Regions from separate parts of the Cupriavidus sp. KB_39 genome, predicted to be linked through region 2. Evidence: riboswitches for the same ligand, from Rfam matches in the RefSeq annotation. Region 2 holds a riboswitch; the other holds the start of a gene.

Region 1 (4,616 bases), on a different contig from region 2:
CAGCCAGCTGGCTGCGTTCTTCCCGGTCATAGACAATCTGCGTCAACGAGTAATCCTGGTTCTTCAGGCTCGGTTGATAGCGTTTCCCTGCTGCAGAATTGGCGTTGTAAATCTCGGGGCGATAAATCTTCTGAAAGGTTTCCATTGTGCTGATGGTGCCGATCAACTCGAGATCTGTGTAGTCGCCCAGAAGATCGCCGAAAAAGTAGAAAGCCAAGGGTGCAACGCCATTCGGAGGCATGAAGAAACGAACCTGCATCCCCATCTTTGCGAAGTATCGGTCGGTCGAGGACAGTTCATTCTGTTGATACTCGACCCCAAGTACGGGGTGCTGGTTTCCGGTCCGCTGATAGGTCTTGCTGGTCGAGGCGCTTATGGAGATGACAGGCGGCTTGTGGAAGCGCTCCTTGTAAGTGCGCGAGGCAACAAACTGCTTGAACAGCTTTCCATGCAAGTCACCAAAATCGTCTGGCGTGCGGAATTCCGCTCGATCAACGTTGTACCTTGGAAGCAAGACGCTGAAGTCGTAATCGCGTACGTAGGAGGAGAAGTTATTCCCCACGATGCCGTCGATGCGTTTGTGCGTTTTCTTGTCGAGAATGCAGGTTTTCAGTATCTCGATCAACGGAAATGCATCGTTGCCGCGCTTGGCGTCGACACTCATCTCCACGGAGATGATCTCGAGCTCGACAGCGTAGCGATCTCCGGTCGGATTGTCCCAATGCGCCAGGTCATTGAAGCGATTGTCAATCATCCTCAACGTGTTGCGCAGATTCTGTTGCCTACTCTTTCCCCGGGCCAGGTTGGCAAAATTGGTGGTTACGCGCGTACTGTCCGATGGCTGATAGTTTTCATCGAAAAGAATGCTCTTGAGGCTAAAGGCAAGTTCTTTGTTCATTGCGATCCAGTGACCTAATTTTTGAGAGAAGTCGATTCTTGTTTCAGGCCACAACCACTTCCTCGGCCAGAGCGGGCCTTGCGTGGCGCGTCAGTTCGACCAACGGCAGTGCCCGTTGGATCGCCAGCCTGGCCCGCTCGATGAGGGCCTGGTTCTGCAGGCGGTAGTCGACGAAATCCTTGTCGGTCGCGTAGACACCCAGCGGCAATGTGCGCGCCTGGAAGAAGCTGAACAGCGGCCGCAACTGGTGGTCGATCACCAGGGCATGGCGCTCGCTGCCACCGGTGGCAGCCAACAACACAGGCTTGTCGATCAAGGCGTCCTGATGAATGAAGTCGAAGAAGTGCTTGAACAGTCCGGTGTAGGAGCCGCGGAACACCGGTGTTGCCACCACCAGGACGTCAGCTTGCTCAACCGCCGCAAGTTCCCGCTCCACCGTGTCGGGCAAGTGGGTGCGCCAGACCGCRCCGGCAAGCCGCGGTGCGAGCTGACCCAGTTCAACCAAGCGCTGTTCGCACGGAAGTTCGTCTGCGATCAGGTCTAGCAGGTGCTCTGCCAGGGCTGCAGACTTGGAGGGGCGTTGTAGCCCGCCGGAAACCGCTACTAGACGGAGTGGACGTGTCATTTTTGCTTTCATCTGTTGCGAGGCTCACGCGACATGCCAATCGTATGGATGTGCATCGATGAAGTAAAATGGCTTTATTTCAACAATMCATGAGCAGTAGTCATGTGAGTTATCGGGCGCACCCGCCGGGTCATCCCGCTCTCACGCCTYCGTGCTCCCCAGATCAGCATGTGCGCTTTGTAACCGTCCGTTACGGGTAGAATGCGCACCGCGGCACGTCCCCTGTGCCGCCCGTGATTGCAGGTGCCCGCGATGCKCGTGGGTTAAACGGGAAACAGGTACGTCGCCGAGCCGCGACCAAGCCTGTGCTGCCCCCGCAACGGTAAGCAGGTTCGGGAACTGTCATGTCGATCCATCGGATCGGCGGCCACTGCGCGATTGTCATCGTTGTCATCGCGTGGGAAGGCGACGGATTCCCGGGAGCGCACGCTCCCCGCCTGTCAGCCCGGATACCGGCCTGTTGTCATCATCGAAATCTTTCGCACGGACGGGGTCGTCCGGCTTCACGATGACATACAACTTGTTCGCGCATTCCGCTGGCCGCCCGCGCTCGGCCCAGATTTCGTCACGCCCTGCGCGTGGGCGTCGACCGCGCGTGCTGGCCGCATCACTTGGTGCCGTGGCCGGCCTTAATCTTCCCTGTGCTTTCGCACAGGAAACCTCCGAACAGAAGGACACGTCACTGCCGCCCGTGGTCGTCAGTGAGGCCGTCTATCCCGGCCTGGCGCTCTCGAAACCCGAATACACGGGCAGCCGCATGGGCCTGACGCCGCTCGAGACGCCGGCCAGCGTCGAAGTCATCAGCGGCGAGACCATCCGCGCGCGGGGCGACCAGAGCGTGCGCGAGGCCGTGACCCGGGCAACCGGCATCACCGGCAATCCGTCGCCGGGCAACGGCGGCACCTCGCTGACCGCGCGCGGCTTCGCCGGGCAGGGCTCGGTCATGCAGCTGCTGGACGGCACGCGCATGTACGTGGCCTCCGGTACGGTGACCTTTCCGTTCGATACGTGGTCGGTAGACCGCATCGAGGTCCTGCGCGGCCCCGCATCGGTCATGTATGGCGAAGGGGCGATCGGCGGCGTGGTCAATGTGGTGCAGAAGAAGCCGATCCGAGGCCCGATCGAGAACGAACTCCAGATCACGGGCGGCACCGAGAAGACCGCGCGCGTGGCCTTCGACAGTGGTGGCAAGGTCAACGACAACCTGTCGTACCGTTTCKCCACGGCCTACAACCGGACGGCTGGCTGGGTGGATCGGGGCGATGCCAACAACCTGATGGTGTCGGCGTCCGTGCGGCTGGACGTGAATCCGGAATTCAACCTGACGCTGTCCTATGACGACGGCACCCAGCATCCGCAGCAATACCTCGGCACGCCGCTGGTCAACGGCAGCCTGGACCGCTCGCTGCGCAAGAAGAACTACAACGTTGGCGATGCCGAGATCAGCTATCGCGACCGCTGGACGCGCCTGAGCGCCGAATGGACGCCGAACGACCGCGTCACCGTGCGCAACCAGTTCTACTACCTGACCAGCCACCGTCACTGGCGCGACAGTGAGACCTTTACCTATCTGCCGGCCACCTCGCAGGTGCGCCGCGGGGACTATCTGGAAATCCTGCACGACCAGGAGCAGGTGGGCAACCGCGCCGACATGACGGTGCGCAGCAAGCTGTTCGGGCTCGATAACACCACGACGGTGGGCTTCGACGTCAACAAGGTCAACTTCACCCACTCGAACAACTCGCCCTATGACGGCACCTCCACCGTACCGGCGCGTGATTTCGATCCGGGCCTGTTCTTCAGCCCGCCGGGCGTCGTTACCTCGCCGCGCTTCCGCAGCAACACCACGCAGTACGCGCTGTTCGGTGAGCACCGTATCGCCCTCACGCCGCAGTGGTCGGTCATCGGCGGGGTGCGCTTCGACCATGCCGACCTGACGCGCACCGACCTCGTGGCCGGCTCGGCCTGGGACAAGACCTTCGCCAACACCACGTGGCGCGTGGGCACCGTCTACCAGTTCACCCCGAGCCTGGCCGTCTACGCCCAGTACGCCACCGCGACCGATCCGCTCGGCGCGCTGATCACCACGTCCGACGCGCAGCGCAACTTCAACCTCGCCACCGGCATGCAGGTGGAAGTGGGCATGAAGCAGGCGTTCTGGGGCAATCGCGGCGAATGGACCTTCGCGGCGTACGAGATCCGCAAGAACGACCTGCTTTCGCGCGATCCGGTCAATCCGACCATCACCCAGCAGGTGGGCGAGCAGTCGTCGCGCGGGCTGGAAGCCTCGGCGAGCGTGGAAGTGCTGCGCGGTCTGCGCCTCGACGTCAACGGCACCGTGCTGCGCGCGCGCTATGACGACTTCAACGAGTCGGTCGGCGGGGTGCTGGTCTCCCGCGCCGGCAACGTGCCGACGAGCGTGCCGCAACAGGCCGCCAACGCGTGGCTGACGTGGAACTTCATCCCGCAATGGACGTTCGGCGCGGGCCTGCGCTATGTCGGCGGACGTTACGCGGACACGGCCAACCGCGTGCGCGTGCCGAGCTATACGACGGTGGATACGGCGCTGTCGTGGCGTGTCTCGAAGCAGGCGGCGCTGACGCTGCGCGTCTACAACCTGTTCAACAAGGACTACGCCGAATCGGTCTCGAACGGGGGCCAGCAATGGCTGCTGGGGCGTCCGCGTTCGGCGGAGTTGTCGGCCAACTTCTACTTCTGAGGCCCGGGCGATGTGGCGCAAGATCCGGCGCTGGCTGTACCTGATCCATCGCTGGATGGGCATCGCCGGCTGCCTGTTGATCGCGATGTGGTTCGGCTCGGGGCTGGTGATGATGTACGTCGGCTTTCCCGCGCTGACCGATGCCGAGCGGCTGGCCAGCCTGCCGCCGCTCGATGTGCGTGCCGTGGCCACGACGCCCGATGCGGCGATGGCGGCGGCGGGGCTGTCCAGCTTTCCACGCAGCCTGCGGCTTGAGATGGCGGGCAGCCTGCCCGTCTATCGCATGGTTGATGGCAAGGGTCAGCCCCATACCGTGGCGGCCACCGATGGSCGCGTCATCGAGCGCGTCGATGCWGCCACGGCGCAGGCCACTG
Region 2 (4,616 bases):
AACAGCGTCAGGAAGGGCACCATCAGCATGCCGCCGCCCACGCCGAGCAGCCCGGCGCAGAAGCCGGTGAAGGCGCCGAGGATCAGCAGCCCCGGAATCAGGACAGGACTCATGGTCGCCCCGTCACTTCATCAGCCGTTCGGTGATATAGCGCCATTCGGCCGGCGTGACCGGCGTGATGGAGAGGCGGTTGCCGCGCCGGAGCACGACCATGTCCGCCAGCGCCTCGTGCTCGCGCAGCGCGGGCAGCGGGACCAGCGCGCTCTTGCGCACGAAACGCACGTCCACGAGCGACCAGCGCGGCTCATCGGGCTTCGAGGCCTTGTCGTAGTAATCGCTCTTGGGATCGAACTGCGTGGGATCGGGGTAGGGCTGGGAGCAGACCTCGGCCAGTCCGGCGATGCCGGGCTCGGGGCAGGAGGAGTGGTAGAACAGCACGCCATCGCCGATGCGCATCTGGTCGCGCATGAAGTTGCGCGCCTGGTAGTTGCGCACGCCCGTCCACGGCAGCGTGCCGCGCTTGGCAAGATCGTCGATGCTGGCTTCGTCCGGCTCGGACTTCATCAGCCAGTACTGGGGGGCGCGTTGGCCCGATTTGGCGGCGGGTGGCGTCACGATACCAGTATCCGTCGATCAAAGAAAAAAGGCGGTGGTTCTGAAAACCACCGCCTTCTGAGGGGTCCCCGCCTCGGCCGCTGGGTCGGCATCCTGAACCCAAGTGAGGTTCAGAGTGGCTGCGGAAGTCGCATTTTGGGTACATCACCCACTCAGGGAGTCCAGGCAGAACCAAGACTATGAATGCGGTGACGCGCTCGCCCACACGACATAATCCCGCACCATGCAATGCATATCGGTTCAAGGAGTTATGACCCTCACGAACCAGGCAGGGAAACTGTCAAACGTCTGACTTTATATTCACCTTACGCTGCGAGCAGCTGGGGTGATGTCAGACGTTTGCCGTTTCGAAACAGGATGGGATGAAAACGGCGGTCGGGCGCGATAACCTGACCTGTATGCTGCACCGGTAAGGCGTTTGTGCAGTCTGGCTACACTATACACCGCGTCGTCAGGCATACCAAGTTCGGCATGTYGCAYCGTTACATTTTCAACACCGGACATCGGCCAAATCCGACATTGCGCCATCGGCTTCACATGCCTGTCATGTGCGGCCGATGCGGTGTGATTTCAAGTCCGGCCAGATCCGTCCGATGTCGATGTCAGCCCGGCGCGCGCGGGTCGGTGCCCACGTGCGCGTACTGCCGCAGTGCCTCGTCGGCGCGCTCGTTCAGCTCGCGGATGCGGGCGCGCACGGCGTCCACGGGAATCTGCCCGTCCTCCTCCTGCTTGCGGCGCATGGCCAGCAGGTCCGAGGCGATGCTGATGGCCGCCATCACGGCCACGCGCTCCACGCCCTTGGCGGAGACGTTGCCCTTGAGCTTGTTCATCTGGTTGTCCACCAGCGCCACCGCCTCCAGCAGCGCGGCTTCGTTGTCTGGCGCGATGGCGAAGCGGTAGGGCTGCCCCGCGATGTTCACTTCGACTTGCTTATTGCTCATGCGTGTTCTCCGGGGGCGGGGTGCGCGCCGCTGGCATCGGGGTCCGAGCCGGTGGCCGGGGCGCCTTCGCCCAGCAGGTCGAGCTGGCGCGCATCGCTGGCCGTGGGCAGCTTGTCCAGAATCGACTGGATGCGCAGCTGGGCTTCCTCGATCTTGATATTGAGCAGTTCGCGGTCGGCCGCCATGGATTCGCGGTCCGTGCGCAACTGGCTCGCCTCGGCCCGCAGGCGGTCGATCTCCGCGCGCAGCCGCTGGTTTTCCGCCGCCAGGGTGTCTGCGTGATGCAGCACGCGCCCGATCTTGGCGGCCAGTTGTTCGAGTTCGTTGAGCATAGTGCCTGTCTGTCCGATGGAATGTGGGTCAGGTTTCGGGATTCTAGCCGATGCCGGATCGGCCACGTCGTCAACGAGACGTTTCTGACTGCAGCGTCGCCAGGAAGTTGCATCGATCGTCACGCAACGTGCGGGTAACCGGCCCCGGAGTGGACGGTTCCGCACCACGTCCGCCAGATTGACGGCCCCGGTGAAACTGCCTACACTCGCGCACGTTCCAGGTGCTCGCGACCCTGCCCACAGGGCCGCAGTTCAACGGGAAACAGGGAGTCCGGGGCGCGCCGCGCGCTGGGCCAACCTGTGCTGCCCCCGCAACGGTAAGCGACCGCGCRCGCGCCATGCGCCGCGCAAGGGCCTGCCAGCATGCCACTGATCCACCCCGCCATTTGACGGGGATCCAGCGATCGGGAAGGCGGCCGGCCTGATGTCGTCAGCCCGGATACCGGCCTGAACGCGGGCGCACCGCTCCACAGCGGCGCGCCACTTCGCCACAAGGCCCGCGGGGACGGGCCCGGCCGTACTTCCATCCATCCAGCAACATGCGTTCCTCGCTCCACAGGCAGACCGCCGCGACCCAGCCGCCGGTCCGCCCGCGCGTGCCCGCCATCCTGGCGGCCATCGCCGCCTTCGTGCCCGCCCTTGTACCCGCTTTCTACCCCGCCATGGTCCACGCGCAAGCCGCGCCGGATGCCAGCGGCGCCGCCCCCGGCCAGACGCTCGCGCCGGTGGTCGTCACCGCCTCGCGCACCGCGCAGGCCGTGACCGAGGCGCTGCCGCACACCACGGTGGTCACTCAGGAAGACATCGTCAACACCCARGCGCCGGACCTGCGCTCGCTGCTGCGCGGCCAGGCGGGCGTGGAGTTCGCCACCACGGGCGGCATGGGCGCCAACACCACGCTGTTCATGCGCGGCGCCAATTCCAACCAGGTGCTGATCCTGGTGGATGGCGTGCGCATCGCCGGTGCCAGCGGCGGCACCGCGCAGCTCAGCAATATCCTGCCGGACCAGATCGACCATATCGAGGTGGTGCGCGGCAACGTCTCGGCGCTGTACGGCTCCGACGCCATCGGCGGCGTGGTGCAGATCTTCACCAAGAGCGGCGCCGGCCAGGCCCCGGCGGCYAACGCTTCGGTGGAGTACGGCAGCAACAATACGCGCCAGGGCACCGTCGGCTATGGCGGGCAGGTGGGCGATACCTCGTTCAACGTYACCGGCTCGATGTTCAAGACCGACGGCTATTCGTCGATCGACGCCGCGAAATGGAATCGCGACAACCCCACGCGCGCCCGGCAGGGCATCGGCCCGAACCCGGCCGACAACCCGTACGAGAACAAGAGCGTCTCCGGCCAGGTGAAGCACAAGTTCAGCCAGGACTGGGACGCCGGCGTGGCCGCGTACTACTCCAACAGCCAGTTGTCGTACGACAGCACCAGCGGCAAGCCGACCGACGACCTGCGTATGGATAGCGAGCTGTACACGCTGTCCGCSTTCGTCAACGGCAAGYTGCTGCCCGACTGGCGCACCCATTTCAAGGTYGCCCAGAGCGAGGACCGCGCCGAAACCACCAAGAACGGCCTGTTCGACAGCCTGTTCAGCACGCGCTCGCGCCAGTTCAACTGGCAGAACGAGTACGCGCTGACGCCTGACCACACGCTGCTGTTCGGGACCGACTACCTCCAGCAGGAACTGTCGTCCAGCGCCTACAACGCGCCCATCCGCAATGTGTTCTCGGTYTACGGCGGCTACGAAGGCAAGATCGGCCGCCACCAGCTGCAGCTGAACGCGCGCAACGACCATTATTCGGACTTCGGCAACCAGGGCAGCTTCTTCGCCGGCTATGGCTTCCACCTGACCCAGGCGGTCAAGCTGATCGCCAACGTCAGCAACGCCTTCCGCGCGCCGACCTTCAACGAACTCTATTACCCGAACTTCGGCCAGCCGAACCTCCAGCCCGAGCGTGCGAAGTCGGCCGAGCTGGGCGTGCAGGTGGAGACTGCCGCCACCGGGTTGCTGCGCGTGACCGCGTTCGAGACCCGCTACAACGACCTGATCGTCTCCACGCAGCAGGCCAACGGGCTGTTCCTGGCGCAGAACGTCAACAAGGCCAAGGTGCAGGGGGTGGAGGCGTCCTGGCGCGCCAACCTGCTCGGCACCGATGTCGGCGCCAGCGTGACCTTCCAGAATCCGGTCGATGAGACCAACGGCACCCAGTTGCTGCGCCGCGCGCGCCGCCATGCGTCGTTCGATGTGGGCCGGAATTTCGGCGATTTCCGATTCGGGGGCGAGTGGCTGGTGTCGTCGTCGCGGATGGACAACGGCTCGCGCCGGCTGGGCGGATACGGTATCTTGAACCTCACCGCCCGCTACAACATCGACAAGCAATGGTACGTCGCCGCCCGCGTGGAAAACCTGTTCGACAAGAACTACCAGCTCGCCTATCCGTACGCCACGCAGGGCCGGGCGGGGTTCGTCACGCTGGGATGGCGCCAGAAATGAGGCCCGGCAAGGCGCCGCGCCCGGGCGGGGTCCGCCATGGCTGAGGCGCGCCGCGCGCTRGCCGTCTGGCTGGTCCTCGCCCTGGCGGGGCTGGCCGTGTTCGGCCTGTCGCTCGCGCTGGGCAGCGTATCGCTCGATGCCTCGCAGCTCTGGCAGGCCCTGACCGCCACCGATGCCGGCATGGCCGGSGCGATTGTCAGGGAATTGCGACTCCCCCGYGCCGTCGCCGC

The links. Region 2 has a riboswitch for cobalamin ahead of AB4Z27_RS24595 (TonB-dependent receptor plug domain-containing protein). Riboswitches for the same ligand answer to the same signal wherever they lie in the genome.
Region 1: another riboswitch for cobalamin. It lies ahead of AB4Z27_RS10955 (TonB-dependent receptor); the one in region 2 lies ahead of AB4Z27_RS24595 (TonB-dependent receptor plug domain-containing protein).

The regions. Positions count from the first base shown of each region.
Region 1 covers NZ_JBFREV010000011.1:18,584-23,199, forward strand. Annotated here, with positions in the region: gene AB4Z27_RS10945 (DUF1852 domain-containing protein) at 1-898, opposite strand, end outside; gene msuE (FMN reductase) at 942-1,523, opposite strand; cobalamin riboswitch at 1,748-1,998, shown strand; gene AB4Z27_RS10955 (TonB-dependent receptor) at 2,215-4,242, shown strand; gene AB4Z27_RS10960 (PepSY domain-containing protein) at 4,253-4,616, shown strand, end outside.
Region 2 covers NZ_JBFREV010000043.1:25,215-29,830, forward strand. Annotated here, with positions in the region: gene AB4Z27_RS24570 (sulfite exporter TauE/SafE family protein) at 1-113, opposite strand, end outside; gene AB4Z27_RS24575 (EVE domain-containing protein) at 124-564, opposite strand; RNA gene ssrS (6S RNA) at 677-893, opposite strand; gene AB4Z27_RS24585 (cell division protein ZapA) at 1,218-1,556, opposite strand; gene AB4Z27_RS24590 (hypothetical protein) at 1,553-1,888, opposite strand; cobalamin riboswitch at 2,090-2,353, shown strand; gene AB4Z27_RS24595 (TonB-dependent receptor plug domain-containing protein) at 2,428-4,386, shown strand; gene AB4Z27_RS24600 (FecCD family ABC transporter permease) at 4,423-4,616, shown strand, end outside.